2 regions of the Streptomyces sp. NPDC017095 genome follow, and region 2 is predicted to be linked to the other one. Evidence: riboswitches for the same ligand, from Rfam matches in the RefSeq annotation. Region 2 holds a riboswitch; the other holds the start of a gene.
What was found. Region 2 has a riboswitch for cobalamin ahead of ACH4OA_RS29410 (cobalamin biosynthesis protein). Riboswitches for the same ligand answer to the same signal wherever they lie in the genome.
Positions count from the first base shown of each region.

Region 1: another riboswitch for cobalamin. It lies ahead of ACH4OA_RS07460 (HoxN/HupN/NixA family nickel/cobalt transporter); the one in region 2 lies ahead of ACH4OA_RS29410 (cobalamin biosynthesis protein).

Region 1 is NZ_JBIROU010000003.1:286,071-300,210, forward strand. It holds gene ACH4OA_RS07450 (glycoside hydrolase family 13 protein) at 1-1,111, opposite strand, end outside; gene ACH4OA_RS07455 (metalloregulator ArsR/SmtB family transcription factor) at 1,192-1,542, opposite strand; cobalamin riboswitch at 1,622-1,806, shown strand; gene ACH4OA_RS07460 (HoxN/HupN/NixA family nickel/cobalt transporter) at 1,833-2,915, shown strand; gene ACH4OA_RS07465 (nucleoside hydrolase) at 2,931-3,896, opposite strand; gene ACH4OA_RS07470 (hypothetical protein) at 4,139-4,930, shown strand; gene ACH4OA_RS07475 (tetratricopeptide repeat protein) at 4,934-6,277, opposite strand; gene ACH4OA_RS07480 (hypothetical protein) at 6,343-6,591, shown strand; gene ACH4OA_RS07485 (YncE family protein) at 6,704-8,659, shown strand; gene ACH4OA_RS07490 (hypothetical protein) at 8,665-9,987, opposite strand; gene ACH4OA_RS07495 (PP2C family protein-serine/threonine phosphatase) at 10,096-11,256, opposite strand; gene ACH4OA_RS07500 (hypothetical protein) at 11,460-11,942, shown strand; gene ACH4OA_RS07505 (hypothetical protein) at 12,209-13,135, shown strand; gene ACH4OA_RS07510 (PLP-dependent aminotransferase family protein) at 13,035-14,140, opposite strand, start outside.
Region 2 is NZ_JBIROU010000018.1:42,097-56,236, forward strand. It holds gene ACH4OA_RS29360 (ABC-F family ATP-binding cassette domain-containing protein) at 1-1,200, opposite strand, end outside; gene ACH4OA_RS29365 (hypothetical protein) at 1,328-1,990, opposite strand; gene ACH4OA_RS29370 (neutral zinc metallopeptidase) at 3,372-4,262, shown strand; gene ACH4OA_RS29375 (VOC family protein) at 4,304-4,717, shown strand; gene ACH4OA_RS29380 (hypothetical protein) at 4,734-5,999, opposite strand; gene ACH4OA_RS29385 (alpha/beta hydrolase) at 6,420-7,547, opposite strand; gene ACH4OA_RS29390 (class II aldolase/adducin family protein) at 7,775-8,539, opposite strand; gene ACH4OA_RS29395 (lysozyme) at 9,040-9,711, shown strand; gene ACH4OA_RS29400 (anion permease) at 9,855-11,177, shown strand; gene ACH4OA_RS29405 (hypothetical protein) at 11,212-11,439, shown strand; cobalamin riboswitch at 11,630-11,771, shown strand; gene ACH4OA_RS29410 (cobalamin biosynthesis protein) at 11,869-12,813, shown strand; gene ACH4OA_RS29415 (cobyric acid synthase) at 12,810-14,140, shown strand, end outside.

The DNA of each region.
Region 1 (14,140 bases), on a different contig from region 2:
CCGGGTCGACCGCGGGCGCCGTGCCGCCGGAGAGCAGCCAGGCGGCCGGGTCGGTGCCGGGCGGCAGCATCAGCCGGGAGGCGTGCCGTACGACGTCGTGGTTGGACAGCACCCAGGTCGCGGAGGCCCCGGCGGAGCGGGCGGTGGCCAGGGAGCCGGTGATGACCTCGCGCAGCTCCGCCGCGTCCCAGCCCGCCTCCAGGTACTCGAAGTTGAACGCCTGGCCGAGTTCGTCCGGGCGGGCGTACAGCGCGCGGCGCGGGCCCGGCACCCAGGCCTCGGCGACGGCCGTGCGCGGCGGGCTGTAGGCGTCGAAGACCTTGCGCCAGTCGCGGTAGATCTCGTGCACCTCGTCGCGGTCCCAGTAGGGGTGGCTGCCCGGTGCCATCCGGGGCAGGGCGGCCTCGCCGGTCGCGCCGATGTCGCCGAGGTCGCGCAGCGGCTCGGTGAGGTCCTTGGCCAGGCCGTGGGCGACGTCCACCCGGAAGCCGTCGACGCCCCGGTCGGACCAGAAGCGCAAGGTGGCGCGGAAGTCGGCGCGGACCTCCTCGTGGTCCCAGGCGAGGTCGGGCTGTTCGGGGGCGAAGAGGTGGAGGTACCACTCGCCGTCGGGCACCCGGCGCCAGGCGCTGCCGCCGAAGACGGACTGCCAGTCGGTCGGCGGGTGTTCGCCGTGCGCGCCCCGGCCGGGCCGGAAGACGTACCGGTCCCGGGCGGGCGAGCCGGGGCCGGCCCGCAGCGCCTCCTGGAACCAGCGGTGCAGGTGGGAGGTGTGGTTGGGGACGATGTCCACGACGACCTTCAGGCCGAGCCGGTGCGCCTCGGCGACCAGGGCGTCGAAGTCGTCCAGGGTGCCGAGGCGTTCGTCGACCCCGCGCGGGTCGACGACGTCGTAGCCGCCGTCGGCGAGTTCGGACGGGTAGAACGGGCTCAGCCACAGGGCGTCCACGCCGAGCGCGGCGAGGTGGTGCAGCCGCTCGGTGACACCCCGCAGGTCGCCGAGGCCGTCGCCGTCGGCGTCGGCGAAGCTGCGCGGATAGACCTGGTAGACGACGGCCTGCCGCCACCAGTCGGGGTTCCTGGACGAGAGGTCCGGCGAGAGGTCGGCCATACGGGCTCCCAAGGGGCGGACGACGGTACAGAACCTGTATCTGTCCACCTTGCCCGGAAAGGGAACCTTCGCGCGCGCGGTCAGGCGGTGCAGTGCTCCAACAAGCCCTGTACCTCCGCGTCCACCACCCGGTAGCGCACCACGCGCCCCTCTTTCTCGCCCGCCACCACGCCGGCCGCCCGCAGCAGCCGCAGGGCCTGGGAGACGGCCGGGTCGTTCATGCCCGTGGCGATCGCGAGGTCGGAGACGGCCAGCGGGCCGGTGCGGTGCAGGGCGAGCAGCAGCGCGAGCCGGTTGGCGTCGGCCAGGAGCGAGAAGCGGTCGGCCCAGCCACGCAGACGGCCGGCGTCACCGATGGCGGCGATCGCCTCGCACACCCGGTGACCGTCGATGGTCCGGCGGCCGGCACGGTCGGCAGGCACGAGATGCATGCCCCCCATCCTCCCAGGCCGCGGTGTGATCTTGAATACCTGCGCAGGTACGCAGCTATGCAGGAAACCGCGTGCCCCTCTACGGTGGGCGGGCCGTGGTGTTCGGGAAGTCGATGCAAGGTCGACGCGGCCCTCGCCACTGTGATCGGGGAGTTCCCGTTCCGTCCGGCACGCGCCGGGCCACTGGTCCTACGACCGGGAAGGCAGGAACGGCGGACGCACGACCCGTAAGCCAGGAGACCGGCCACGGCACTCACGAAGTGATCCACGAGGTGCTGGAGCGTGAACCTATGGCCAATGCTGCTGTCTTCCGCTGGCGACGCGAGGACACCGTCAAGACGGCGGGACTGCTGGCGGTGATCGTCGCCTTGCACGCCGTCGCCTTCGGCATCCTCTTCCTGCTCGTCACCCCCGAGCACTACACGGTCGGCGGTGACGTCTTCGGGGTCGGGCTCGGCATCACCGCCTACACGCTCGGCATGCGGCACGCCTTCGACGCCGACCACATCGCGGCGATCGACAACACCACCCGCAAGCTGATGGCCGACGGCAAGCGGCCGGTGTCGGTGGGCTTCTGGTTCGCGCTCGGCCACTCCAGCGTCGTGGTGCTGCTGGCCCTGCTGATCGCGGGCGGCACCTCGCTGGCCGGCAAGGTGATGAACGAGGGCTCGGCCACCCACCAGGTGCTCGGCTTCCTCGGCACGACGGTCTCCGGCACGTTCCTGTACCTGATCGCCGCGCTGAACCTGGTCGCGCTGGCGGGCATCCTCAAGGTGTTCCGGTCGATGCGCGCGGGCACCTACGACGAGAAGGAGCTGGAGGCGCACCTGGACTCGCGCGGTTTCATGAACCGAGTCCTCGGCCGGCTGACGAAGTCGGTCTCCCGGCCCGGCCAGATGTACCCGCTGGGCTTCCTCTTCGGCCTCGGCTTCGACACGGCCACGGAGGTCACGCTGATGGTGATGGCGGGCTCGGGTGCGGCGGCCGGCCTGCCCTGGTACGCGATCCTGTGCCTGCCGCTGCTGTTCGCCGCCGGGATGAGCCTGTTCGACACCCTCGACGGCACGTTCATGAACTTCGCCTACCAGTGGGCCTTCTCCAACCCCGTCCGCAAGGTGTTCTACAACCTCGCCATCACCGGCCTGTCCATCGCGGTCGCCTTCTTCATCGGCACCATCGAGCTGGTCGGCGTCCTGCACGAGAAGTTCGGCCTGCACGACGAGGTCACCGGCTGGATCGCCGGCCTGGACCTGGACAACGTCGGCTATCTCATCGTCGGCCTGTTCGTGGTGGTGTGGGCGGCGGCGCTGGCGTACTGGAAGGTGGCCAAGGTCGAGCAGCGCTGGACCCCCCGCCCCGCCGACTCCGGCTGACCGCCGCCCCGGACGCTACGGCCGGGCCACCGTCTCCAGGTACAGCCGCACGTACCGGTCGACGTCCACGTCCAGCGCCACGTCCACGAGGGCCCGTTCGCGGCCGCCCTCGTGGAGTTCGGACTCGCCGGGGCGCAGGCGGCGGTCGACGACGGTCTGGCCCCGGGTGGGGCCGGGTGCGAGGGAGATCTCGACCGGCAGGCGCCGGGTGGTGAGGCCGGCCGGGTCGGCGACCGCGCACACCGCGCCCGCGTCGCCGAGACCGCCCGCCTCCTCGGCCTCCGGCGCCTCGCCCTGGGCGGTGGGCCGGTGGGCGAGGAGTTCGCCGGCCAGCCGGGTGCCGGGCTCGGCGCTCGCGCGCAGCCGGTGCACCTCCTCGGCGGGGACCACGACCCGGGTGAACACGTCCAGGCCGTACATCGTGACCGGCACACCGGCCGTGAGCAGGATGGCCGCCGCCTCCGGGTCGTGCCAGACGTTGAACTCCGCGACCGGGGTCGCGTTGCCGGTGGTCACGGCGCCACCCATGAACACGATCCGCTCGATGTTCCGGGTCACCTCGGGGTGGGTGCGCAGCAGCAGCGCGATGTTGGTCAGCGGGGCGGTCGGGATCAGGGTGACGGGGCGCGGGGAGGCGAGGATCTCCCGGTGCAGCAAGGTCACCGCGTCCACGTCGGCGGCGGTCCGGGCGGGCGCGGGCAGCCCCAGGTCGCCCATGCCGTCGACGCCGTGCACCGGCGCCGTACGGGCCGGCTCGATCAGCGGCCGCTCGGCGCCCCGGGCCACCGGGACCCGGGGGGCGCCGGCCTGTTCCAGCACGGTCAGGGTGTTGCGGACCACGCCGTCCACGTCGGTGTTCCCGGCCACGCAGGTCACCGCCCTGAGGTCGAGCCCGGGGTGGCGTACGGCGAAGAGCAGGGCCAGGGCGTCGTCGACCCCGGTGTCGCAGTCGATGATCACGGGAATGGGCTGACCGGTCACGGCGGACTCCTTCCGTCGAGCCGACGATAGATCACCCCGGCGCGCCGGGACCGGCCGTCCCCGGCATCCACGGTTCCGGGCCACCCGCAGCCGGCCCGCGCCGCGCTCCCCGGCTTCTCCCGCGGCGGCCGTGCGGCCACGGCCCGCTCACCCGTACGGACCGGAGCGCTGGTGGGGCCGGGGCGGCGGTGGTGCCGTGAGAGCAGGAGTTTTCGCCGGCCGCGCGCAGCCAGGAGGCCTCGATGTCCCCCGCGATACGCCCCCGCATACCCCGTGCCGTGCAGCGCCCCCTCCTCGCCACGGCCCTGCTGCTCGGCGGCGGCTGCGCGGCCCTGAGCCTCGACCACCCGGCGAGCGCACCGCACCCGCTGCCCACGGTCGAGCCGCCGAGCCGGACCCCCAGGGCGTCGGCGCGGGCCGACGGTTCCACGCTCAGCGACGAGCAGGCGCAGGCGGCACTGCTCACCCAGACCGACCTGGGCGCCCCCTGGACCGCCACGCGCGGCGCGGCCACCTGGCGCGACGGGCTGCTCAAGAGCCGCACCTCGGCCGGCGAGTGCCAGCCGCTGCTGGACGCCCTCTACGGCGACGAACTCCTCGGCGCCCCGGCCCGCGTCGCCGTGGGCCTGGACGACGCCGACACCGAGGCCCAGCTCCGCTTCCAGATCGCCGGGCGCCGGCCGGCGGACGTGGACGCGGCACTGGCCTGGCTGGGCACGCTGCCGGTGCGCTGCGCCCGGTTCACGGCCGTCACCGAGCAGGGCCTCGTGGAGGACGTGCAGGTCGTGGACGCGCCGCTGCCGGAGGTCGGGGACGCGCGGCAGGGCCTGCGTGTCACCGTCGCCGGGACGGCACCGGACGACCAGCGCTTCCTGCTCACCCTGGACGTGGCCGCCGTCCGGGTCGGCGAGGACGCCTTCGCCCTCACCAACGGCGGTCTCGGCGACGTGCCCAACGACGCCACCCAGGCCGCCGTCCAGATCGGCGCCCTGCGCCTGGCCGACATCCGCCGGCAGGGCCTGGCCCAGGTGTGAGGCTCACAGCGGCGGCTGGGCCGGGGCCGGGCCCAGGGTGGTGGTGCCGGGCGCGGCACGATGGCGCAGACCGGTGCGGTAGGCGTCCAGGGCGGCCTCGGTACGGCCCGTGCGGCGCAGCAGATCGCCCAGCAGACGGCACAGGTCGGCCAGGTCACCGGCGGCGCCCGCGCGTTCCAGCAGGCTCAGGGCGCGGACGTAGTGCTCCTCGGCGGCCTCGGTGTCCCGGGCGTCCTCGGCGATGATGCCGAGCAGACGGTGCGCGGCGGCGGCGTGGACGGCGCCGCGCTCGGAGGAGAAGTCCCCGAGGACGCCCTCCAGCAGCCCGGCCGCCTCCCCGGACTTGCCCCGGCGGTGCAGGACGTCGGCCAGCTCCACGGCCGCCTGGCTGCGGTACAGCGCGGCGCGGCTCTCCGACAGCATGGCGTACGCCTGCCGCAACTCCTCCTCCGCGCGCTCCAGTTCGCCGTTCTGCGCGCAGACGTAACCGCGCATCCAGTGGCAGTTGGCCAGCTCGGTGCGCAGCCGCAGCTGCCGGTACAGCTCGGCCGCCTTGGCCAGAGCGGCGTCGGCCTGCGCGATCCGGCCCTCGGCGAGCAGCGTCCGGGCCACCGACCGGTGCATCCGGGCGATCAGCGCGGGATCACCGGCCCGCGGCGCGAGCGCGAGCGCGAACTCGGCGGCCTGCGCGGCGCGCGCGTGGGCGCCCATGTCCATGTACGGGCCGATGACACTGGCGTAGAGCAGCAGCAGCGCGTCCGGGTCGTGCAGCCCGCCGCGGTTCAGCTCGTCCAGCGCGGTCTCCAGGAGGTAGACCGCGTACCGGAGTTCGCCCGCCAGGTAGTGGGCCACGGCCCGGCCGCGGAGGGCGGGCACCCGGGCCGGCAGCGGCTGGCCGGACAGCCGTTCCTCGGCCTGCTCGAAGTACTCGCGCGCCCGGGTCAGCTCGCCGGTCTCCAGCGCGCACTCGCCCAGTCCGAGCAGCGCGGCGGCCTGCTCGCCCGCCAGCTCGTGGGCCGCGGCCTCTGCGCGCAGCACGCCGTACTGGGCGGCGGCCTCCTCGGCCCGCCCGTCGGCGAGGACGCGCTGCGCCTCGGTGAGCCGCAGCCGCAGCTCGGTGGCGAGGTGGGCGGGCCGGCCCACGGCCAGCTCCTCGAAGGCCACGCCGAGCCGGCCGGCGATATGGCGCAGCGCCTCGTCCGAGGCCCGCACCCGGCCGGCCTCCAGCGTGGAGATGTAGGCCGGCGTGTACGCCGGTTCCGCCACCTGCCGCTGCGTCAGGCCCCGCTGGCCGCGCAGCCGCTGCACCCGCCGGCCGATGACCTCCGGTTCGTCCCGTTCCCGCATCCGCGCCCCCTGGCCGCTCTTGCCGTCACCGTCCGGCAGCGCCTAGGTTAAACGGCGTATTAAACATGCTTGACAGGCCGCTGTCGTGTTGCGAGGTCGCCGTGTCCGGACGTACATCCGCACCCTACGCACGCCCCACCGCGCGCAGGGCCGTAACGGCCGCGGTGATCGCCACCACGACTCTGCTCCTCGCGGCGAACGCCGGCCCGGCCCGCGCGGCGTCCAGCGCCCCGGCGGTGCACCGCGCGCACGCGGCGGACGCCCCCGGCGAGGGAGCGCGCGCGCCTTTCCTCCCGGATCAGCCGCCGCGTTGATCACGAGGCCGTACCGGAATTCCGGAAAAGCCCTGAGCGCCGCCCTTGTTGTCGGGGGCATGACCTAATCTGTGCCGCACTTTCCATTCGTTCCGGGGGGTTCGACATCAGCGTGCGCAAGCGCTCTCTCACGGCTGCCGCCATCCTGGCAGCCCTCATCGGCCCGACGGCCCTCGCGGTGCCGTCGTACGCCGACACCGACCGGCCCATTCCGCTCTCGGACGCCGGCGACACCGTGGCGGACGGCCACCACCTGTACCTGGCCGACCGGTACCAGCACCAGGTCGTGGTCACCGACACCACGGGCAAGGTGACCGGCCGGATCCCGGGTCTGCCCCAGGTCAGGGACCTGGAGCTGAGCCCGGACGGCGCCACCCTGTACGCGGCGCTGTACGGCGCCGACAAGATCGTGGCGATCGACACCACACGGCTCACGGTGACCGCCGAGTACCCGACCGGCGCCGGCACCGCGCCCTCCAGCGTCGCCTACGCCGACGGCAGGCTCTGGTTCGGCTACGGCGACCAGTGGGAGTCCGGGCTCGGCGTGGTCGACCTGACCACCGAGACGCCGACGGTCACCCTGGACCTGGCCGGCGGGCACGACTTCGCCGGCCCGCCCAAGCTGTACACCGACCCGGACAACCCCGGCACACTGGTCGCCCTGGACGCGAGCATCAGCTCCGGCCCGGTCGTCGTGTACGACGTGTCCACCGCCACCCCGGCGATCCGGGTCAGCGCGGACAAGGGCGGCTTCTACAAGGACGCGGCGCTCACCCCCGACGGCCAGGACATCGTGGTCGCCGGCCCCGGCACCCGCGCGCTCACCGAGTACCGGCTCTCCGACCTGGCCGAGGTGCGCACCTACCCGGTCAAGGACCAGCCGGAGACGGTGAGCATCGCCCCGGACGGCACCGTCGCGGCCACCGTGCTGGACACCGACGACATCGGCGACACCTACGTCTTCACCAACGGCCCGGCCAGGCCCAGCGTCCGCAACGTCTCGCACGACTGGATGCCGTGGGGCGCGCACGCGATCAGCTGGTCGGCGGACGGCGCGAAGCTGTTCGTGCAGAAGGACCCGGGCTCGTCCGCCAAGCTGCACCGGATCGACCGGCCCCGCGCCTACGAGACGAAGCTGACCGTCGACGCCCCGGCGTCCGCCCCGCGCGCCAAGTCCCTGAAGGTCACCGGCAAGCTCACCTCGGGCCTGGCGCTGCCCGCCGGCACTCCGCTGAAGGTGACCCGGACCGACATGGAGTCGCCCGACGGCAAGTCGCTCGGCACCAAGCCGCTCGGCACCGGCGGGACGTTCGCCTTCACCGACTCGCCTCCGTCCGGCGGCCGGGTCACGTACACGGTGACCTACGAGGGCGACGCCGCCCACACCGGCGCCAAGGCCGCCGACTCCGTCGCGGTCTCCCGCGCCAAGCCGTCACTGACGATCAACAACAACGGCAAGGTGTACGCGTACGGCAAGGACGTCAAGTTCACCGCGCACCTCGGTACGACGTACAAGAACCGCACGGTGGAGATCTGGGCCGACCCGTTCGGCTCCGACAAGCCGAACAAGCGGGTCAAGACCGGCAAGGTCGACTCCCACGGCAACCTGTCGGTCACCCTGGACCTGAAGCGGGACGCCAAGGTCACCGCGAAGTTCTCGGGCGACTCCCGGTACACCTCGGCCTCCGCCGCCAGCACGGTCGGCGCCAAGGTCAGCGTGTCCACGTCGGTCGGCAACCACTACAAGACGAAGTCGGTGTGGAATCACACCTACTACTTCTTCCACAAGACGAAGAACCCGCTGATCGCGACGAAGATGTCGTACTACTGGGGGCGGGCGCAGAAGTTCGAGTACCAGGTGTACTACCAGGGCCGCTGGTACCCGGGCGACCCCGCGTACTTCAAGCTGGGCTCCGACGGCGTGTCCCGGGTCAGCATCACCGGTGACCACGGCCAGGACGTCGGCTGGCGGTTCCGGGTCCGCTCGTCGTACATCAACGGCTCCTCCGGTGACAGCGTGAACTCCACGACGCACGGCGCCTGGAAGTACTTCACCTTCACCAAGTAGGCGCGCTACCGGGCCGCCTCCAGCCGGACCAGCTGCCGCCGGATGTCCTCCAGCGCGCCGTGCCGGCGGCCCGGCACCCGGTGCCGCAGCTCCGCGAGCGCGGGCCCGAGTTCCCGGGCCCGCGCCGTGTCCTCGATCCGGGCCCACTGGTGGTGGGCCCGGTCCACGGCCGACTCCACGGCGGGCGCGTCGGCCGCCTGCCCCGCCGCGAGCCGGTCCTCGGCCACCGCCAGCCAGGCCCGGCAGCTCGCCACCGGGTCGCCCGCGAACATCGCCAGGTCCGCCCGGACCTCCCGCCAGTGCAGCGCCTGCTCGGAGGCGGCGCCGTGCGCCCGCACGGCCTCCTCCTCATGCCGCGCCGCGATCCCGTCGGCCTCCCCATGCCGCCCACCCCGCACAGCAGCACTGACGAGCGCGTGCGGATCCTCTACGGCGGCACGGGGGCCGGGGGCGTGGGGGCCGGGGGCCGGGGGCCGGGATTCGGGGGGCCGGGGTCCGGGGGCCGGGGCGTCCGCCGGGGTGCCCGTGGGCACCGGAGCCGGGCCGGCGGGGGCGGGGGCGGGTACGTGCGGTCCGCCGGGAGGCGGTCCGCTGCGGGCCGCTCCCGCGCCGCCCTGCGCGGGAACCCCCGCCACGGGCGCCCCCGTCACGGGGGACCCCGCCACCAGGCCTCCCACCACCGGCGCGCCCGTCATCGGGCCTCCCGTGTGGGCCAGGAGCAGGTTGCCGTGGGTCTCCTCGGTGATCCGGGCCAGCGCCTGCCCGTGCAGGATGTCCAGCCGGGGCCGGTGGCCGCTGCGCAGCAGGGTCGCCACCGTCTTCATGTACGCCGGCTCGGCCAGGCCGCGCCGGCCGGCGGGCGGGGCGACACGGCCGTACACGGCGGTGTGCGGGCCGCAGTCCAGGCCGCGTTCGCCGATGTACCGCCAGGCCTCGGCGTCCGCGTGCAGGTCGACGACCAGGGCGGTGTCCGCGGCCGAGCGCAGGCGCAGCTCCTCGCGGATCCACTGCCAGGGCAGCGCGGTGTAGCGCAGGGTGGCCGGCGTGGTGCGGGCCAGCGCCAGATGCGGCTGGTGCTGGCGCCGGTCCAGGTGCAGCTGCCCGGTGAGGTACACGGTGAGCGGTCCGGGCGCGGCCGCGGCGGCCCGGAGCCGGGTGAGCACGGCCTGCGGCTGCACGGGGTCGGCGAGCTCCACGATGTTCGCGGTGTCGGTGCCGGACAGCACGGCGGGTGCGACGGCGGCCAGCACCGGCAGCACACCGCCCGCGTCCACCAGGCGGTTCCGGCCCAGCGGCGCGGCCGCGAGCAGCAGCACGGTTCCGGGCATCGCGCGTCCCCCTGTCACCCTGTGGACCCATGGACCCGCCGGGCCCGGGGATCCCGTAGATCCGCTCTCCAGCCAGCACCGTAGCCGCTGGCACCGCGAACCGGAGCCTCAGGACCGCGAACGTCCCTCTTCGGGGTCTTCGTCCGGGGTGTCCGCGGCGCTCCTCAGCGGGCGCAGCGCGAAGATCGTCGTGTCGTCGTGCAGCCGGTTCCGGCTGTGCCGCAGCACGCCGTCGCGGACCAGGCGGACCAGGCGGTGCGGCTCGGTGCGCTCCGGGTCGGCGCGGACCGCGCGGTCCACCTCGCGGGCCAGCTCGTAGAAGGCGCCGGACCGGTCCCGGGCCTCGGTCACCCCGTCGGTGACCAGCAGCAGCGTCTCGTCCCCGGCCAGCGGCACCCGGTGCACGGGCGGCAGACCGGCCAGGTCGCCGAGGCCGAGCGGCGCCCCGTCGCCGCTGGGCAGCTCGCGGACCCCGGCCGGGCCCACGGCGAGCGGCGGCTCGTGGCCGAAGTTCGCGATCTCCACCGTGTCCGGCGAGTCCGCCGGGAAGCCGAGCAGGACGGCGGTGGCGAACCGGTCGCCGTCGTTGTGGCCGAGCGCGGCGGTGTGGCAGCGGTGCCGCAGCATCCGGATCTCCAGGCGCTCGGCGACGGTCGCGAGGTCCTTCTCGTGGTAACCGGCCTCGCGGAAGGTGCCGAGCAGCGCCGCGGCGGCCTCCACCGCGCCGAGCCCCTTGCCCTGCACGTCGCCGACGAGCACCCGGGCGCCGTGCGGGCCGGGCTGGATGTCGTAGAAGTCGCCGCCGACCCGGGCGTCGACGTCGGCGGCCAGGTACACGCCCGCGTGCGACAGGCCGGCCCAGTCCGGCGGCAGCGGCCGCAGCACGGTGCGCCCGGTGGTGTCGGCGATGTCCTGCATGTGCAGGACCTGCCGTTCCTGGCGGCCGCGCACGAGGGCGCCGAGCGTGGCCAGGAAACCGCCGAGGGCGACCAGGATGAAGTCCGCGAGCCCGGCCTGGTACTGGTCGGGCCAGGCACTGTCCACGAGGACGTACGTCAGCACCGACACCGCTCCGTAGACGGCCGTCAGCCAGGGCCCGCAGATCGCGGCGGCGATGCCCGGGACGAGGACGATCCAGGAGACGATCCGGAACCGCTCGCCGGTGTTGAAGTCCAGCAGGATGATGCCGACGAGCAGCAGCATGGGCGGCAGCCACGCGACGCCCCGCCCGCAGATGCGCAGCAATGGGCGCCGCCGCCCGAACTCCATCTGCGTCACGGCCGGCAGCCCTCCATCAGCCCTCCATTCCCTCAGCGAAGCACGGCGGCCCGCCGCGCGCATCCGGGCACCGGCACCTCCGGCCGCCTCCCGGGGCCGCGCCCGGCCGAGTTGCCGGGCCGGGTGCCCCGGTGTGCCCTGGAAGCCGGGGGCGGATCGGGGACGAGGAGCGACGAGGAGAGAGGAGTGCCCTCATGACGCACGCGGCACCCACGTCCGGCGGGATGTTCCGGCCCGATCACACGCCCGGGGCGGAGGGCCGGAAGACCGGCGCACCCGCCCGCCCGCCCGATGTCTTCGACGAGCGCGCCCACCGGATGGCCCGGCGCGCCGCCCCGGTCGTGCTCGGCCTGCTCTACGGCTACTGGGCCGCGGCCAACCGGCGCTTCGGCGGCCCCGTCACCGGCTGGAACCTGCTGTTCGGGTTCGTCACCGCGCTGGTGTTCGGCGTGCTGCTGGCGGCGCTGCTGACCCTGGCCCCGCGGCTGCGGCGGGAGGTGCACGCGCTGGCGTGGTCGGCGTTCACCGGCGCGGCCTTCGGGTTCCTCTACATCCAGTCCACGCCTCCGGTGTGGCTGGCGGTGCTGATCGCGCTCGTGCTGGCCGCGGGCACCTTCGTCGCGCTCTTCTACCGCTACTACACCCACGAGGACGCGGCGGGGCGGCGCGTCCGCTGAGCAGACGCGTGGCCGGGCGGCGCGTCCGCTGAGCCGGGCAGGACACGCGTGGGCCCCGGCCGGTCCGGCCGGGGCCCACGCGCTCCCCTGTCCCCATCAATCCCACCAGCACCAGGAAACACCCGTCCGGGCGAACCCTCCACCGGAACACCGCCCACCCCGGAGCACCGGGGCGCGGGGCCCCGGTTGCGCTGAAAGGGTTCTTCCGCCGCCCGAACGCGGGCGGCCCGCTCGCGCGGCCGGGTCCGGGGCCGTTGCCTGGAGACGTGCCCCCACGACGCCTCCGGAGCGACCTGTCGGCCGTACTGATCACCCTGTCCTGCCTCCTCGTCCCGTTCGGCGCGCTGGCGGCCTGGGCGGCGTACGGGCTGGCCGACACGGGCCGGTACGTCACCGCCATGGCGCCGCTCGCCACCGACCCGGCCGTGCGGGAGGCCGTCGCGGACACGGTCGGCGACGGCATCCTGCGCGCCGTGGACGCGCACCTGGACGTCCGCCCGGCGGGGGGCCCGGTCCGCCCGTTCGTGCACGACGCGGTGCGCTCCTTCACCCAGACCCGGGCGTTCCGGCTGGCCTGGGACACCGGCAACCAGGTCACCCACGACACCGTGCTGCGCGCCCTGCGCGCGCGGGACGCGCACCCCGTCACCGTCGACCTGGCCCCCGTCACCGCCCAGGTCAAACGCCAGCTCGCCCGCGACCACGTGCCGCTCGCCGCGCGCATCCCGGTGGAGCACACGGCCCTCGCCGTGCTTCCGGCGAGCCGGCTGGCCACGCTCCGGAGGGGATTCCACGTGCTCGAGATCGCCGGTTTCTGGCTGCCGGTGGCGTCCGTCGCGTTCGCCGCCGGCGGGATCGCGCTCGCCGTCCGCCGGCGCCGGGCCGTCGCCGCCACCGCCCTGGGCACGGCCCTCGGCGGCGCCCTGCTCGTCCTCGCCCTCGCCCTCGGCCGGGGCCTGACCCTGGCGGACCTGCCCGCCGGGGTCTCCCACGCGGCGGCGGGCGCGGTCTACGACGCCCTGACCGGCTCCCTGCGCACCACCGCCTGGCTGCTGCTCGGCCTCGGCCTCGCCGTGGCGCTGACCGCCTGGCTCACCCGCCGGCTGCGGCTGCCGCGTCCCGCGCGACACCGGCGAGGACCGTCAGCGCCCGCGCCAGCTCCCGCTCCGGCACCGACCCGAGCCCGAGCCTGACCGCGTCCGGGGTGCGGCCGGGGCCCACGCTGAAGGCCGTACCCGGCGTGACGGCGATCCCGCGCGCCCGCGCGGCGGCCGTAAAAGTGTCGGCACGCCACGGCGCCGGCAGCTCCCACCAGGCGAAACAGGCGGCCGGGTCGGACCGTACGGCGAAGTCGGACAGCTTCTCGGCGACCAGCCGCTGCCGCCGCCGGGCGTCCTGCCGCTTGGCGGCGACCAGCCGGTCCACGGTGCCGTCGCCGAGCCAGCGCACCACCGCCTCCAGCGCGAACCCGCCCGCGCTCCAGCCGCCGGACCTGACCGCCCGCGCCACCGCCTCGACGCGGTCGCCGGGGACGACGGCGAAACCGGCGGTGAGCCCGGGCGCGACCCGCTTGGACAGGCTGTCGACCAGATACGTGAGGCCGGGCGCGAGCGCGGCGAGCGGCGGGGCCCCGCCCTGGTCGAGGAAGGCCCAGATCCGGTCCTCCACCACCGGTATCCCCAGCCTGTGGACACAGTCGGCCAGCCGCCGCAGCCGCCCGGCGCCCAGGGTCAGCGAGGTCGGGTTGTGCAGGGCCGGCTGGAGGTAGAGCGCGGACAGCGGCGTGCCCCGGTGGGCGTCGGCCACCGACTCGGGCACGAGCCCCTCCGCGTCCGTGACGAGCGGGACCAGGGTCAGGCCGAGACGTGCCGCGATCTCCTTGACCAGCGGATACGTCAGCGGCTCCACGCCGACCCGGCCACCCGGCCGGACCAGCGAGGCGAGGGAGGCGGCGATCGCCTGGCGGGCGTTGCCGGTGAACACGATCCGCTCCGGGCCGGTGCGCAGCCCGCCCTGGGCCAGCAGGGCCGCGACCGCCTCCCGGGCCGCGGGGGTGCCGGTGGCGGCGGCCGGCCGCAGCGCCTGGCCGAGCGCGTCCGGCCGCAGCAGCGACGCCAGGGCCGGGGCCAGCAATTCGGCCTGGCCGGGCGCGGCCGGGTAGTTCAGCTCCAGGTTCACCAGCGGGGCCGCGGCCGCCG
Region 2 (14,140 bases):
CAGGGTCTCGTGCTCCTGCGCGTAGTAGCCCAGCTTGAGGCCGTGGCCCGGGACGACCTTTCCGGTGTCCGGCTGCTCCACTCCCCCGAGCAGGCGCAGCAGCGTGGTCTTGCCGGCGCCGTTGAGCCCGAGGATGACCACCCGGGAGCCCTTGTCGATGGCGAGGTCGACGTCGGTGAAGATCTCCAGCGAGCCGTACGACTTCGACAGGCCCTCGGCCATCAGCGGGGTCTTGCCGCAGGGCGCGGGCTCCGGGAAGCGCAGCTTGGCGACCTTGTCGGACATCCGGATGTCGTCGAGACCGGAGAGCAGCTTCTCGGCGCGGCGGGCCATGTTCTGCGCGGCGACCGTCTTGGTGGCCTTCGCGCGCATCTTGTCGGCCTGGGCGTTGAGCGCGGCGGCCTTCTTCTCGGCGTTGGCGCGTTCCCGCTTGCGGCGCTTCTCGTCGGCCTCGCGCTGCTGCTGGTAGAGCCGCCAGCCCATGTTGTAGATGTCGATCGCGGACCGGTTCGCGTCCAGGTAGAAGACCTTGTTGACCACGGTGTCCACGAGGTCGACGTCGTGGGAGATCACGATGAAGCCGCCGCGGTAGGACTTCAGGTAGTCCCGCAGCCAGGTGATCGAGTCCGCGTCGAGGTGGTTGGTGGGCTCGTCGAGCAGCAGCGTGTCGGCGTCCGAGAAAAGGATCCGGGCCAGCTCGATACGGCGGCGCTGACCGCCGGAGAGCGTGTGCAGCGGCTGGCCGAGCACCCGGTCGGGCAGGTTCAGCGCGGCGGCGATGGTGGCGGCCTCGGCCTCGGCGGCGTACCCGCCCTTGGTGAGGAACTCCGTCTCCTGGCGCTCGTACTGCCGCAGGGCCTTCTCGCGGGTGGAGCCCTTGCCGCTGGCGATCCGCTCCTCGTTCTCGCGCATCTTGCGCAGCAGTACGTCGAGGCCGCGCGCGGACAGGACGCGGTCGCGGGCGAGGACGTCCAGGTCGCCGGTGCGGGGGTCCTGCGGGAGGTAGCCGACCTCGCCGGAGCGGGTGATGGTGCCGGCGGCCGGGATGCCCTCGCCGGCCAGGCACTTGGTGAGGGTGGTCTTTCCTGCGCCGTTACGGCCGACGAGGCCGATGCGGTCGCCCTTGGCGACACGGAAGGTGGCGTTCTCGATGAGGACGCGCGCACCGGCGCGCAGCTCGATACCGGAGGCGGAGATCACGGACAGACTCCAGGGCGATGGTTACCCCTGCTCGAGCGGAGCCGAGCGCTCGGGGGAGGGTTGACGGGTGGGCGGCTGAGGGCGTTCCCGCCGTCTAATGCGCGAGGAGAATGGCCATGGGCCCAGTCTAACGGGGCCGGGCAAGCGGTTTTCCTGCGTGCGGGGGCGCCGGGGACGGGCCGGGCGGCTCGTTTCCCAGCGGGGTGCGGCCGGGCGCGATCCGGCCCAGGTCGTCCAGGGCCACGAGCTGGCCGGTCCAGGCGGTGTCCGCGCACGGCTGGGCGAGGAGCAGGGCGGCGCCCCGCCGCAGCGCGCTCTCGGGCCGGAACGCGCAGCCCGCGCGGGCGGGCAGCACCCAGCGCAGGTCGCCGTCGGCGGTGCGGTACGCGGTGACGCGGTGCGGGGTGACGACGGCGAGGATGCCGTGGCCGAGGGGGCGCAGGACGCCGGTGCCGCCGTGGGCCGGGAGCCATTCGGCCGCGTCGGGCAGGGCGCGGTGCCAGCGCACGGAGCGGCCGTCGGTGTCGGTGAGCAGCCCGTCGTCCCAGAGCGTGATCGCCTCCCCGCGCGCGGGCAGCACGGCCACCGGGCGGTGCCCGGCGCGCGCGTAGCTCCAGCGCAGCGCACCGGTGCGCGTGTCGTAGGCGGCCACGGCCGCTCCCCGCAGCCGGGGCACCCACGCGACGGCGTCCGGCTGCCGGTCGGCGCGCGCGGAGGGCAGGAGCCGGTCGCCGTAGGGCGCGGGCCGCAGCTGGTGCGCCGTGCCGAGCAGACAGATTCCGAGGAGCACCGCGACGGCCCGCCCGGAACACGGCAGCCCGCCCCGCGACGCAACGGCCCGGACCGCCGGCCCCGGCCACGAACGCGCACGGTCACCGGACGGCCCGGACGGCCCGGCGGTGGGCGCCGGGCGCGGGGCGGGGCTGGACGCCGGGCGCGGGGCGGGGCTGGACGCCGGGGGCAGGTCGGGAGCGGGCGCCGGGTACGGGGCGAGGGCAGGCGGCCTTTCCGGGGGCGCGGGCGCCCCGCCCAAGGCGTTCCCGGGCGCCCCGCCCAAGGCGTTCCCGGGCGCCCGGCCCAAGTCGGACACGGGCGGGGCGGCCCGAGACGGCCCGCCCGGGGCGGACGCGGGCAGCCTGCCCGGCGCGGACTGCCCACCCGGCGCGGGCGCGGATGGGCGGTCCACGGCGGACGCAGGCACGGGTGGGGGCAGCGCGCCCGGGGCGGACCCGGGCGGCTCACCCACACCGGTCGGCCCACCCGACGCGGGCGCGGGCGGGCCGACCGGTGTGGGCGGGGGTGCGGACGGGGCGGACGGGGCGGACGGGGCGGACGCGGGCGGGGCGGCCCGAGACGGCCCGCCCGGACCGGACCCGGACGGCCCGCCCGAGACGAACCCGGGCGGCTCACCCGACGCCGACTGCCCACCCGGCGCGGGCGCGGAGGGGCGGTCCAGCGCGGACGCGGGTGCGGGCGGCGCGCCCGGGGCGGACCCGGGTGGCCCGCCCGACACGGACTGCCCACCCGGCGCCGGTGCAGGCGGGCCACCCAGCGCGGGCGCGGACACGTGCGCGGGTGCGGATGAGCTGTCCAGCGCGGACGCGGGCGCGGGCGCGGGTGGCCTGCCCGAGGCGGACCCGCGCGACTCTCCCGACGCGCACTGCCCGCCCGACACGGACCCGGGCGAGACGGCCCGAGACGGCCCGCCCGGACCGGACCCGGACGGCGCGCCCGAGGCGAACCCGGGCGACTCACCCGACGCCGACTGCCCACCCGGCGCCGGTGCAGGCGGGCCGACCGGTGTGGGCGCGGGTGGGGGCAGCGCGCCCGGGGCGGACCCGCGCGACTCACCCGACGCGCACTGCCCACCCGGCGCCGGTGCGGGTGGGCCGTCCAGTGCGGGCGCGGACACGTGCGCGGGCGCGGGCGGGCCGACCGGCGCGGGTGTGGGCGGTGGGGAAGTTCGGTGGGGTGGTGCGGGCACCTCTCCCCCTTCGCTGTCCACGGGTACGGCTCAGCCGCAGCGTAACGACGCCCGGTGGCCGGGGCCCGGCGCCGGGTCCGGGTGGGCGGGGAAGTCCCTCGCCCGGGTGTTCGCCGGTGGCGGGGGTAACGGAACGGGGTAAGGATGTACCGGTTCCGGAGGGACCGCGGTCGGAAGGCGGTAGCGCGTGCAGTTCGACGACGACGCTGATCTGGACACCTCCGAGGTGCGGGATGTGCGCGGCAGCCGCATCCCCGGCGGCCGGGCGACCGTCGGAGGCGGTGTCGTCGGTCTGATCGCCCTGTTGCTGGGCCTCTTCTTCGGCATCGGGCCGGACCAGCTCGGCCTGTCCTCCGGCGGTGACCAGGCCGCGCCGAGCGCCTCCTCCCTCGACCAGGTGGAGCGGTCGTGCCGTACCGGCCGGGACGCGAACAGCAGGGACGACTGCCGGGCGGTCGCCGTGGTGAACAGCGTCCAGGACTACTGGGACCAGGAGCTGCGGCGGCGCGGCCGGACGTACGACACCGCGCCGACGGTGCTCTTCAGCCAGCGGATCGGCACCGCGTGCGGCACCGCGAGCTCGGCGGTCGGGCCGTTCTACTGTCCCGGCGACCGCAGGGTCTATCTGGACCTCGGCTTCTTCGAAGAACTGCGGACCCGGTTCGGCGCCACCGGCGGGCCCTTCGCGCAGGCGTACGTGATCGCGCACGAGTACGGGCACCACGTGCAGGACCTGCTGGGCGTGCTCGGCCGCTCCCAGGACGGGCTGACCGGCGAGAACAGCGGCTCGGTGCGCACGGAGCTGCAGGCGGACTGCTACGCCGGCGTGTGGGCGCGGCACGCCACGACCACGCCCGACGAGTCGACCGGGCGCCCGCTGATCACCAGCCTGTCGGCCGCCGACGTCGAGGACGGGCTGAACGCCGCCGCGGCCGTGGGCGACGACCGGATCCAGGAGCGGTTCCAGGGCCGGGTGACGCCGGAGACCTGGACGCACGGGTCGGCGCGGCAGCGCCAGGACTGGTTCCGGGAGGGCTACCGCACCGGCGACATGGCGCGGTGCGACACGTTCGGCTGAGGCGTCGTCCGGGCCAACCGGGGCGCGAGGGAGTGGTCGGCATGGCGGGCACGGGCGGCGGACGGCCGAGCGTCTACCCCACGCTGCTGTACGCGGACGCGAAGGCCGCGATCAGACAGCTCACCACGGCCCTGGGCTTCACCGAGCTGACGGTGTACGAGACGGAGGACGGCACGGTGCTGCACGCCGAGCTGGTCCAGGGCGGCGGCGCGGTGATGATCGGCTCCAGGGGCCGCGGCGGTCCGTTCGACACGGCGCTGGCGGACGCGGGCCCCGCCGGGGTGTACGTCGTGGTGGACGACGTGGACGCCCACCACGAGCGGGCCGTGGCGCACGGCGTGGAGATCCTGATGCCCCCGACCGACCAGGACTACGGCTCACGGGACTACCTGGCCCGGGACGTCGAGGGGAACGTCTGGAGCTTCGGGACGTACGCCCCCGAGATCGGGAGCTGAGCCGTCCCGCCTCCGGTCATCCCCCGGTGTGCACCTGGAACGCGGCCCGGCGCACGGCCTTGGCCAGGGCCGGGTCCGGGTGGGCGGCGGCGAGCGCGACCAGGACCTGCACGGTGCGCGGGTGGCCGACGGCGCGGACCTCGTCGAGCAGCTGGGGCACGGTCGGCTGCACCGCGGACTCCAGGTGCCGCACCAGCATCGGCGCCTCGCCGTGGTCGGCGACGGCGGCGGCGGTGTCCACCCACAGCCAGGTGGCCTCCTCGCGGGTGAGCACCTCATGGGCGTCCTCCGGGTCGACGCCGTCGTGCTCGGCGAGCCACAGCAGGGCGTACGGCCGCAGGACCGGCTCGTCCACGACGGCCCGTACGTCGGGCTCGGCGGGCGCGCCGACGACGCGCAGCGCCTCGAAGGCGAGCCCGCGCAGCAGGGCGTCGTCGCCGCGGGCGGCGGCGACCAGCTCGGTGACGGCGCTGCCGACGGGGCGGGCGGCGAGCCAGGCGCGGTACTCGGCACGGGCGGCGTTGGGGCGGAGCTGGGCGCAGCCGCGGAGCATGTCCTCGGCGGACTGCTCGATGTTGCCGGCCGGGCTCTGCGCGGCCACGCAGATCTGCTCCAGCTTGACCCACACCGCCCAGCTGCCCAGCGGGGTGAGCGTGGCCTGCCCGGAGCCGTAGGTGAGGGCGCCGACCGCGGCGAGGGCTCCCAGCGCCCAGTCGAGCAGGGGTGCGAGCGGGGCGTCGGCGGGTGCCGGGGCCGCGGGGACGGGGGCGCCGGCAGGCCGGCCGGTGCCGGGCTCGTAGGCGACCTCGCAGCGTTCGGTGCGCAGTTCGGTGACCCGCTGCTGGAGCAGGTCGAGCAGCTGCTCGACGGGGACCGGCCCGGCGGACAGCTGGAGGAGGGAGAGCACCTGGGGCATGGCCGAGACGACCTCGGCGACGGCGGCCGGTTCGTGCCCGTCCGGTTCGGGACAGGCGAGCGACCAGGCGTCGAAGAGGGCGACCCAGCCGCGCAGTACGGCGCTGTCGTCGCGGTCCCAGGCGCGCAGCCGCCAGCCGGGGCGGGCCCGGTCGCCGTGCACCTCGACCAGTCCGGCGAGGCGGGCGGTGTCCCAGTCGGCGCAGATCTGATCCGCGCTCAGGCCGAGGTCGGCGGCGGCGCGTTCGGCGGTCGCGGCGGACAGGGTGGCCTTGCCGTCGGCGGTGGCGCCGTCGCGGCCGGGGCCGAGGGCGGCGTCGGCCCAGCGGGCGACGCGGACCGCGCCGGCCAGTTGGGCGCGGGCCATTCCGGCCAGTTCCGCGGGGGCGGGCGTGCCCTCCGGCGGCCGGGGCGCGGGGCGGCGCGGGCGCCGCTGGTCCACGGCTCTGGGGGCGGCGGCCAGGGGTCGAGAGCGGACGAGTCGGAGCCTGGAGTCGCGCGGGATACGGGACGTCACGGGTGCAGTCTTCCGGTTGACGGTCCGAAAACCCAAACGGAATGTCACGGCGGGCGACGGGACTGGCCAACGCACGGCGTCCGAAAGGGGCGGGACGGGCGTGATCCGGCCAGCCGCACCGCCTTGCCGGCCTTAAGCGGAATGCCGCGCACCGGCGCTGCGGACCGTGGCACCGGGTGCCGCGCCGACGGCCTCCCGGCCCGCCGCCGACGGGCCGGGAGGCGGGGCCGGGACGCGGTGGCGGGCGGCGGTGCGGGCCGGGACCGCCGGTCACATCAGCGGGGTCAGGAAGCGGCGCAGCCGTTCCTCGTACTCCTCGGGGTCCGCGTTCCACATCGCCGCGTGCGGGGCGTGCGGGACGGTGTGCAGGGCGACGAGGTCGGGGCGGCGCCGGGCCAGCCGGCGGGAGTACTCCCATGGGGCGACCTCGTCGTCCGGGCCGTGGACGACCAGGGTGGGGACCCGGAGCCGGTCGGTCCAGGCGGCCTCGGCGGCCCGGTCGGCGTGCAGTCCGGCCCGGCCCTGCGCGGCCCGCACGGCGAGCGGCAGCAGCGGCCGCGGGGTGTGCCGGGCCCTGGCCAGGGCGTGCAGCGTGGCCGCCCAGTCGAGCACCGGCGAGTCCAGGACCAGCCCGGAGACACGGTCGCGCAGCGCGGAGTGCGCGGCGGCGCGCAGGACCATCGTGGCGCCGGTGGACCAGCCGAGCAGGACGACCCGGCGGGCGCCGTAGCGGACGGCGTAGCGGATCGCCGCCTCGACGTCCCGCCACTCGGTCTGGCCGAGGTGGTTGAGGCCGTCCGGCGGGCGGGGCGCGCCGAGGTCGCCGCGGTAGGCGAGGGCGAGGACCGGCAGCCGGCGGCCGTGCAGGAAGCCCATGACGTTCAGGGCGTGTTCCCGGGTGGTGCCGAGCCCGTGCACGGCGATCACCCAGGTGTCTCGGTGGCCGGGCACGAACCAGGCGGGCAGCGCGCCGAGTTCGCCGGGCACGTCGACGTCGGCGTGGTCGAGGCCGAGGGCGCTGGCGGGGTTGCCGACGTACAGGTTGGGGGTGAGCCAGGCCGCGTCACCGGCCGCGAAGGTGCCGTGGGTGACGCGGTCCAGACGCCGTACGACGGTGTCGGCGGTGTGCTCGGCCGACTCCAGGACCGGGCCGACGACCGCGTGCGAGCCGTCGCCGGCCAGGCCGTAGACGCCGGGGCGCAGGGTGGCCAGGTCGCGGGTGAGCGTGATCCCGCCGGCGCCCGCGCCGTGCACGGTGAGCCGGGGCTCGGTGGGCAGCGGGCGGCCCGCGGGCGCCCTGAGCGCGGCGTCGCTGGCGAGCCGGCCGGCGACCACGGAGGCCGTGCCGGCGGCCAGGACGGCGGTGAGTCCGGCGGCGGTCGCCTTGGCAGTGCGCACGGCACCAGTGTCGTGGGGGCCGCGGCCGGCGGCCAGCGGAAGGCCGGCCGGGAGTGACGGACGGTGGCGGCCGGGCGGGCGGGGCGCCGGCCGGGCGCGCCGCGGCCGGGTGCCGTCGCCGGCCGGGCGGACCAGGCCGGTCAGGGTTTTCAGGTAGGAGGGCAAGGAGCGGGACGGGGCGGGCAGGGGCGTGCGGCGGGGGAACGCGTCGCTGCTCGGCAAAGGGGTCACCTCCGTTGGCCGTACCCCTTCAAGCGTGCCCCGGCCTCCTCCAGTTGTGCCTCGGTCAGCAAAGTCGGTGTCAGACCGGGCACCGCCGACGCCGTCAGCCACAGCCGGCACATCCACTCGAGCTGCGCGGTGCGGTCGTAGGCCTGGTCGAGGGTGGCGCCGTAGGTGACCGTGCCGTGGTTCTGCAGCAGGCAGCCGGAGCGGCCGGCCAGGGCGCGGAGCATGTTCCCGGCCAGTTCGCCGGTGCCGTAGGCGGCGTAGGGCGCGACCCGGACGGGGCCGCCGAGCGCGGCGGTCATGTAGTGCACCGGCGGCAGTTCGGCGACGAGTGTGGAGACGGCGGTGGCGTGCACGGCGTGGGTGTGCACGACCGCGCGGGCGTCGGTGGTGCGGTAGACGGCGAGGTGCATGGGCAGTTCGCTGGTCGGGCGGAGCGTGCCGAGCACCTGGCGGCCGGTGAGGTCGACGCCGGTGAGGTCGGCGGGCGTGAGCCGGTCGTAGGGCACGCCCGAGGGGGTGACCAGCACGAGGTCGCCGAGGCGGGCGGAGACGTTGCCGGAGGTGCCGACCACCAGCCCGTCGGCGACCGTCCGGCGCGCCGTCGCGACCAGCTCCGTCCAGAGCCGCGCCATGTCCGGCGGTACGTCCTGCCGTGCCGCGACCGGCGGTACGCCCTTCCCTGCCGCGTCCGGCGGTACGTCCTGCCGGCCGTCGTCCGTGTGCCGCCGTCCGTCGTCCGTGTTCTGTCGCCGTTCAGCCATGTGCCGATCCTGCCAGCCGACCGCCGGGCGGGCGGAGTCGGCCGAACGGGCTGATTACGGTGCGAAACGCCTGAAATCTGCCCACATCGCGTGACCGACCGGCCTTCAATGATCCCGCTTGCCCACGGGGCGACCGCCGCCCGTGCGGGCGAGGGGCGCCCGAAGTCCGCCACCCCGGGAGACGCATGCCCCGCGACCACACCCTTGCCCGCCGCCGCGCCGGTGTCCTGGCGACGGCCACGGTGGTGGCCCTCGCCGTCACGGGCACCGCCACCGCGTCGGCCGGGCCGCCGGCGCCCGCCGAGGCTCCGGTGACCGCCGAGGCTCCGGCGGCCCCCGGGGCGACGGTGACTCCCAAGGTTCCGACTCCCGAGGCGAGAGTGACAGCCAAGGCGGCGGCCCCCGCGGCCGGGGTGACCGCCGGGGCCACGGTGGCGGCGGGCGCCCGGCCGGCGGCCGGGTTCCCGGGGCCGGCCGGGCCCGCGGAGCGGACCGGGTCGCTGCGGGCGCAGTCCCCGGCGGCCAAGCTGCCGAAGGGACCCAAGGGCCATGACGTCTCCTCGCACCAGAAGCGCGTGAACTGGCCGGCCGCCCGCTCCAAGGGCGCGCGGTTCGTCTACGTCAAGGCGACCGAGTCCACGACCTACCGCAATCCCTACTTCTCCGGGCAGTACACCGGCGCCCGTGACGCCGGGCTGCTGCGGGGCGCGTACCACTTCGCCCTGCCGGACCGGTCCTCGGGCACCCGGCAGGCGGCGTACTTCGTGGAGCACGGCGGCGGCTGGCGGGCGGACGGCTGGACGCTGCCGCCGGCGCTCGACATCGAGTACAACCCGTACAGCGCGACGCGCCGGTGCTACGGACTGGGCAAGGCACAGATGGTCCGCTGGATCCGCGCGTTCAGCGACGAGGTCAGGCGGCGGACGGGCCGGCGCCCGGTGATCTACACGACGACGCAGTGGTGGAAGCTGTGCACCGGCAACAGCCGCGCCTTCTCCAAGAACCACCCGCTGTGGATCGCCCGGCACGGCACCTCGCGGCCGGGCACGCTGCCCGGCGGCTGGCAGTACTGGACGTTCTGGCAGTACGGCGCGGCGGGCACGCTGCCGGGTGACCAGAATCTCTTCAACGGGACCCTGGACCGGCTGCGGATCTTCGCCCGGGACCGGTAGCCAAGGGGCGCCCGGCCCGACGGCACGAAGCGGAACCCGGGGCATGCGTTTCGGACACGCATGCGCCCGTCCCAGTTCATCTTCCGTTCACCCAGCTTGCCTACGTTCGACCAGCCAACGACCTCGAACGATTGCCTGGGTAAATGGAAAGCTTCTCGCTGATCCTCGCGATTGTGGTGGTAACCGCTCTCGCGTTCGATTTCACGAACGGTTTCCACGACACCGCCAACGCGATGGCCACCACCATCAGCACAGGCGCCCTGAAGCCCAAGATCGCGGTGGCCATGTCCGCCGGCCTCAATCTTGTGGGCGCCTTCCTCTCCGTGGAGGTCGCGAACACGATCTCCAAGGGTCTCGTCGACGAGAGCGGCATCCGTCCCGAGGTCATCTTCGCCGCCCTGGTGGGCGCGATCCTCTGGAACCTGCTGACCTGGCTGGTGGGCCTGCCCTCCAGCTCCTCGCACGCCCTGATGGGCGGCCTGGTGGGCGCCACCGTCGCCTCCGCCGGCTTCGGCGCCGTCCACGGCGAGGTGCTGGTCACCAAGGTGCTGCTGCCGGCCGTCGCCGCGCCGGTCGTGGCGGGCCTCGCCTCGCTGCTGGCCACCCGCCTCTCCTACGGCATCGGCGGCGGCGCCGACGACCAGGCCACCCGCAAGGGCTACCGCGCCGGCCAGATCGCCTCCGCCGGCCTGGTCTCCCTCGCCCACGGCACCAACGACGCCCAGAAGACGATGGGCATCATCACCCTCGCCCTGATCGCGGGCGGCGCCATCAGCCCCGGTTCCAACCCTCCCACCTGGGTGATCCTCTCCGCGGGTATGGCCATCGCGCTCGGCACCTACATCGGCGGCTGGCGGATCATCCGCACCATGGGCACCGGTCTGACCGACCTGGAGCCGCGCCAGGGCTTCGCCGCGCAGACCAGCGCCGCGACCGCCATCCTGGCCTCCTCCCACCTCGGTTTCTCCCTCTCCACCACCCATGTCGTCTCCGGCTCGGTGATGGGCGCGGGGCTCGGCCGCAAGGGCGGTGTGGTCCGCTGGTCCACCGCGACCCGCATGGCCGTCGCCTGGGTGCTCACCCTGCCGGCCGCCGCGCTGGTCGGCGCGGGCGCCGAGGCCGTCACCGGCCTGGGTGACGGGGGCACCGCCGCCGTCGCCGTCTTCCTGGTCGCCGCGAGCGCCGCGATCTGGAAGATCTCCCGCCGCGAGGTCGTCGACCACACCAACGTGGTCGCCGGGACCGAGGAGCCGGCCGGTGTGGTCACCACCGCCATCGCCGCGGTGACCCCGCCGCCCGCCGGCACGGTCACCGCCCACGTGCCGGCCCAGGCCGCCGGGAGCCTGACGGCCAGGGTCACCACGGACCTGACGCCCGCCGGTCTGGCGGCCACGGGTCTGGCGGCCACGATCCCCGCCCCGGCAGCCGAGCCGGCCCCGGCCGTCCCGCCGGCCGCCACGGTCTGACCCCGAGCACCCGGTTACTGAAGGAAGCATCCCCATGACAATCGACTGGGCGGCCCTCGGCTCCGTCTTCGGCGTCAGCGTCGCGTTCACGGTGGGCGTGGTGGCGCTGTTCACCCTCGGCATCAACGGCCTGTCCCGCCGCGAGCGGGCCGCGGCCCAGGGCGGTTCCGCCGCCTTCGCCGTCACCGGCGCCTACGTCTGCTTCGCGGCCTGCGCGGCGGCGGTGGCCTACGGCATCCACCTGATCATGGCCAAGGGCTGACCGCCGGTCCCCGGCCCCCGGTCCGCTCCCAGCGCCCCCGTTCGCCCCGTTCCTCCCGTACGCCCCGCTGAACCGGCGGGGCGTACGTGTGCTCGCGGGGCCCGTGCGGCAGGGTGCCCGCAGCCGTCCGGCACCCCGGCGATGTGGGCCTCAGCACAGTCGGGCATCCCAGGTCAAAGGCGAGTTGACGGCCGTTCCGGGCGCGTGGTGGACTGCCCAGGCCATCTACGGCGGCAGGAGAGGAAGCCGGTGCGAATCCGGCGCGGTCCCGCCACTGTCACCGGGGAAGAACCCCCGGGAGCCAGGAACTCTCACCGCCGATTCGTCGAACCAGGGCGTGGACACCCTGAGTGAGGACATGAATCGCCATGCTCGGCTGCCCGAGGACCCGTACCAGGACCGCTCCCGCGCCCACGGCCGGCTGAGCCGATGGGTGCCGATCGCACATATGCGTACGGTGCCGCCGCCGGCCTCCTCGGTGATCTGCTCCTCGGCGATCCGCGCCGCGGGCATCCGGTCGCCGCGTTCGGCCGGGCGGCCACGGCCGTGGAAGGCGCCTTGTGGCACGACCACCGCGGCTGGGGCGCCGTGCACACCGTCGTGTGCGCCGGTGGCGCCGTCGCTCTGGGCGCGCTGGCCGTCCGTGCCGTACGCCCCTGTCCCGCCGCCTCCGTCGCGCTGACCGCCGCCGCCACCTGGGCCGTGGTGGGCGGCACCTCGCTCGCCCGGGAGGCCCGTGCCGTCGGCCGCGCCCTGCAGGCGGGCGACCTCGAGGCCGCCCGCGCCCGGCTGCCCCACCTGTGCGGCCGGGACCCGCAGGCGCTGGACGCCGACGGCATCGCCCGGGCCGTGGTCGAGTCGGTCGCCGAGAACACCTCCGACGCCGTGGTCGGCGCGCTGGTGTGGGGAGCGGTGGCCGGGGTCCCGGGGCTGCTCGGGTTCCGCGCGGTCAACACCCTGGACGCGATGGTGGGCCACAAGTCGCCCCGCCACCGGCGCTACGGCTGGGCCTCCGCCCGCCTCGACGACGTCGCCGGCTGGCCCGGGGCCCGGCTGACCGCCGTGCTCGCCGCCGTGGCCGGACCCGACCCGCGGGGCGCCCTGCGCGCCTGGCGGGCCGACGCGCGCCGGCACCCCAGCCCCAACGCCGGTCCCGTGGAGGCCTCCTTCGCCGGCGCCCTCGGTGTCCGGCTGGGCGGCACGCTGTCCTACGGCGGCCGGGTCGAGCACCGGCCCGTGCTCAACGGCGGTGCCGGACGGCCGGTCCGGGTCGCCGACATCGACCGGGCCGTACGGCTCTCCCGCCGCGTCGGCCTGCTCGCCCTGGGCGCCACGGCCGCCGCGCGCGCACTCCTGAAGGGACGTGGGAAGTGAACGGTGGTCTCCTCGTGGCCGGTACCACCTCCGACGCCGGCAAGAGCGTCGTGACGGCCGGTATCTGCCGCTGGCTGGTGCGCCAGGGCGTGAAGGTGGCGCCGTTCAAGGCGCAGAACATGTCCCTGAACTCGTTCGTGACGCGCCAGGGCGCGGAGATCGGCCGGGCGCAGGCCATGCAGGCCCAGGCGTGCCGGATCGAGCCGACCGCGCTGATGAACCCGGTGCTGCTCAAGCCCGGCGGCGAGCAGAGCAGCCAGGTCGTGCTGCTCGGCAAGCCGGTGGGCGAGCTGAGCGCGCGCGGCTACCACGGCGGGCGCCGGCAGCGGCTGCTGGGCACGGTGCTGGACTGCCTGGCCGAGTTGCGGGGCACGTATGACGCGGTGATCTGCGAGGGCGCGGGCAGTCCGGCCGAGATCAACCTGCGGCGGACCGACATCGTCAACATGGGTATCGCGCGGGGCGCGCGGCTGCCGGTGCTCGTCGTCGGCGACATCGACCGCGGCGGCGTCTTCGCCTCGTTCTTCGGCACGGTCGCCCTGCTCTCGCCCGAGGACCAGGAACTGGTCGCCGGGTTCCTGGTGAACAAGTTCCGCGGTGACGTCTCCCTGCTGGAACCGGGCCTGGAGATGCTGCGCGGCCTCACCGGGCGGCGGACGTACGGCGTGCTGCCGTTCCGGCACGGGCTCGGCATCGACGAGGAGGACGGGATGGGGGTCCCCCCGCGCGAGCGCAGCCGAGCGGGGGGGAGGGGCTCGCTGCGCGGCACGGTCCGCGAGTCCGCGGTGACTCCCCCGGTCGGCGCGGACGTCCTGCGGGTCGCGGTGTGCGCGATCCCGCTGATGTCCAACTTCACCGACGTGGACGCGCTGGCCGCCGAACCGGGTGTCGTGGTGCGGTTCGTGGACCGCCCGGAGGAGCTGGCGGACGCCGACCTGGTGGTGGTCCCGGGCACCCGCGGCACCGTGCGGGCCCTGGCGTGGCTGCGCGAACGCGGCCTGGCCGACGCCCTGGTCCGCCGGGCGGCCGAGGGGCGCCCGGTCCTCGGGGTGTGCGGCGGCTTCCAGATCCTCGGCGAGCACATCGAGGACGAGGTGGAGTCGCGGGCCGGCGCCGTGCCCGGTCTCGGCGTGCTGCCCGTCCGGGTGCGCTTCGCCCGCGAGAAGACCCTCACCCGGCCGAGCGGGACGGCCCTCGGCGAGCGGGTCGACGGCTACGAGATCCACCACGGCGTGGCCACGGTCACCGGCGGCGAACCCTTCCTGGACGGCTGCCGGGTCGGCCAGACCTGGGGCACCCACTGGCACGGCTCGCTGGAGTCGGACGG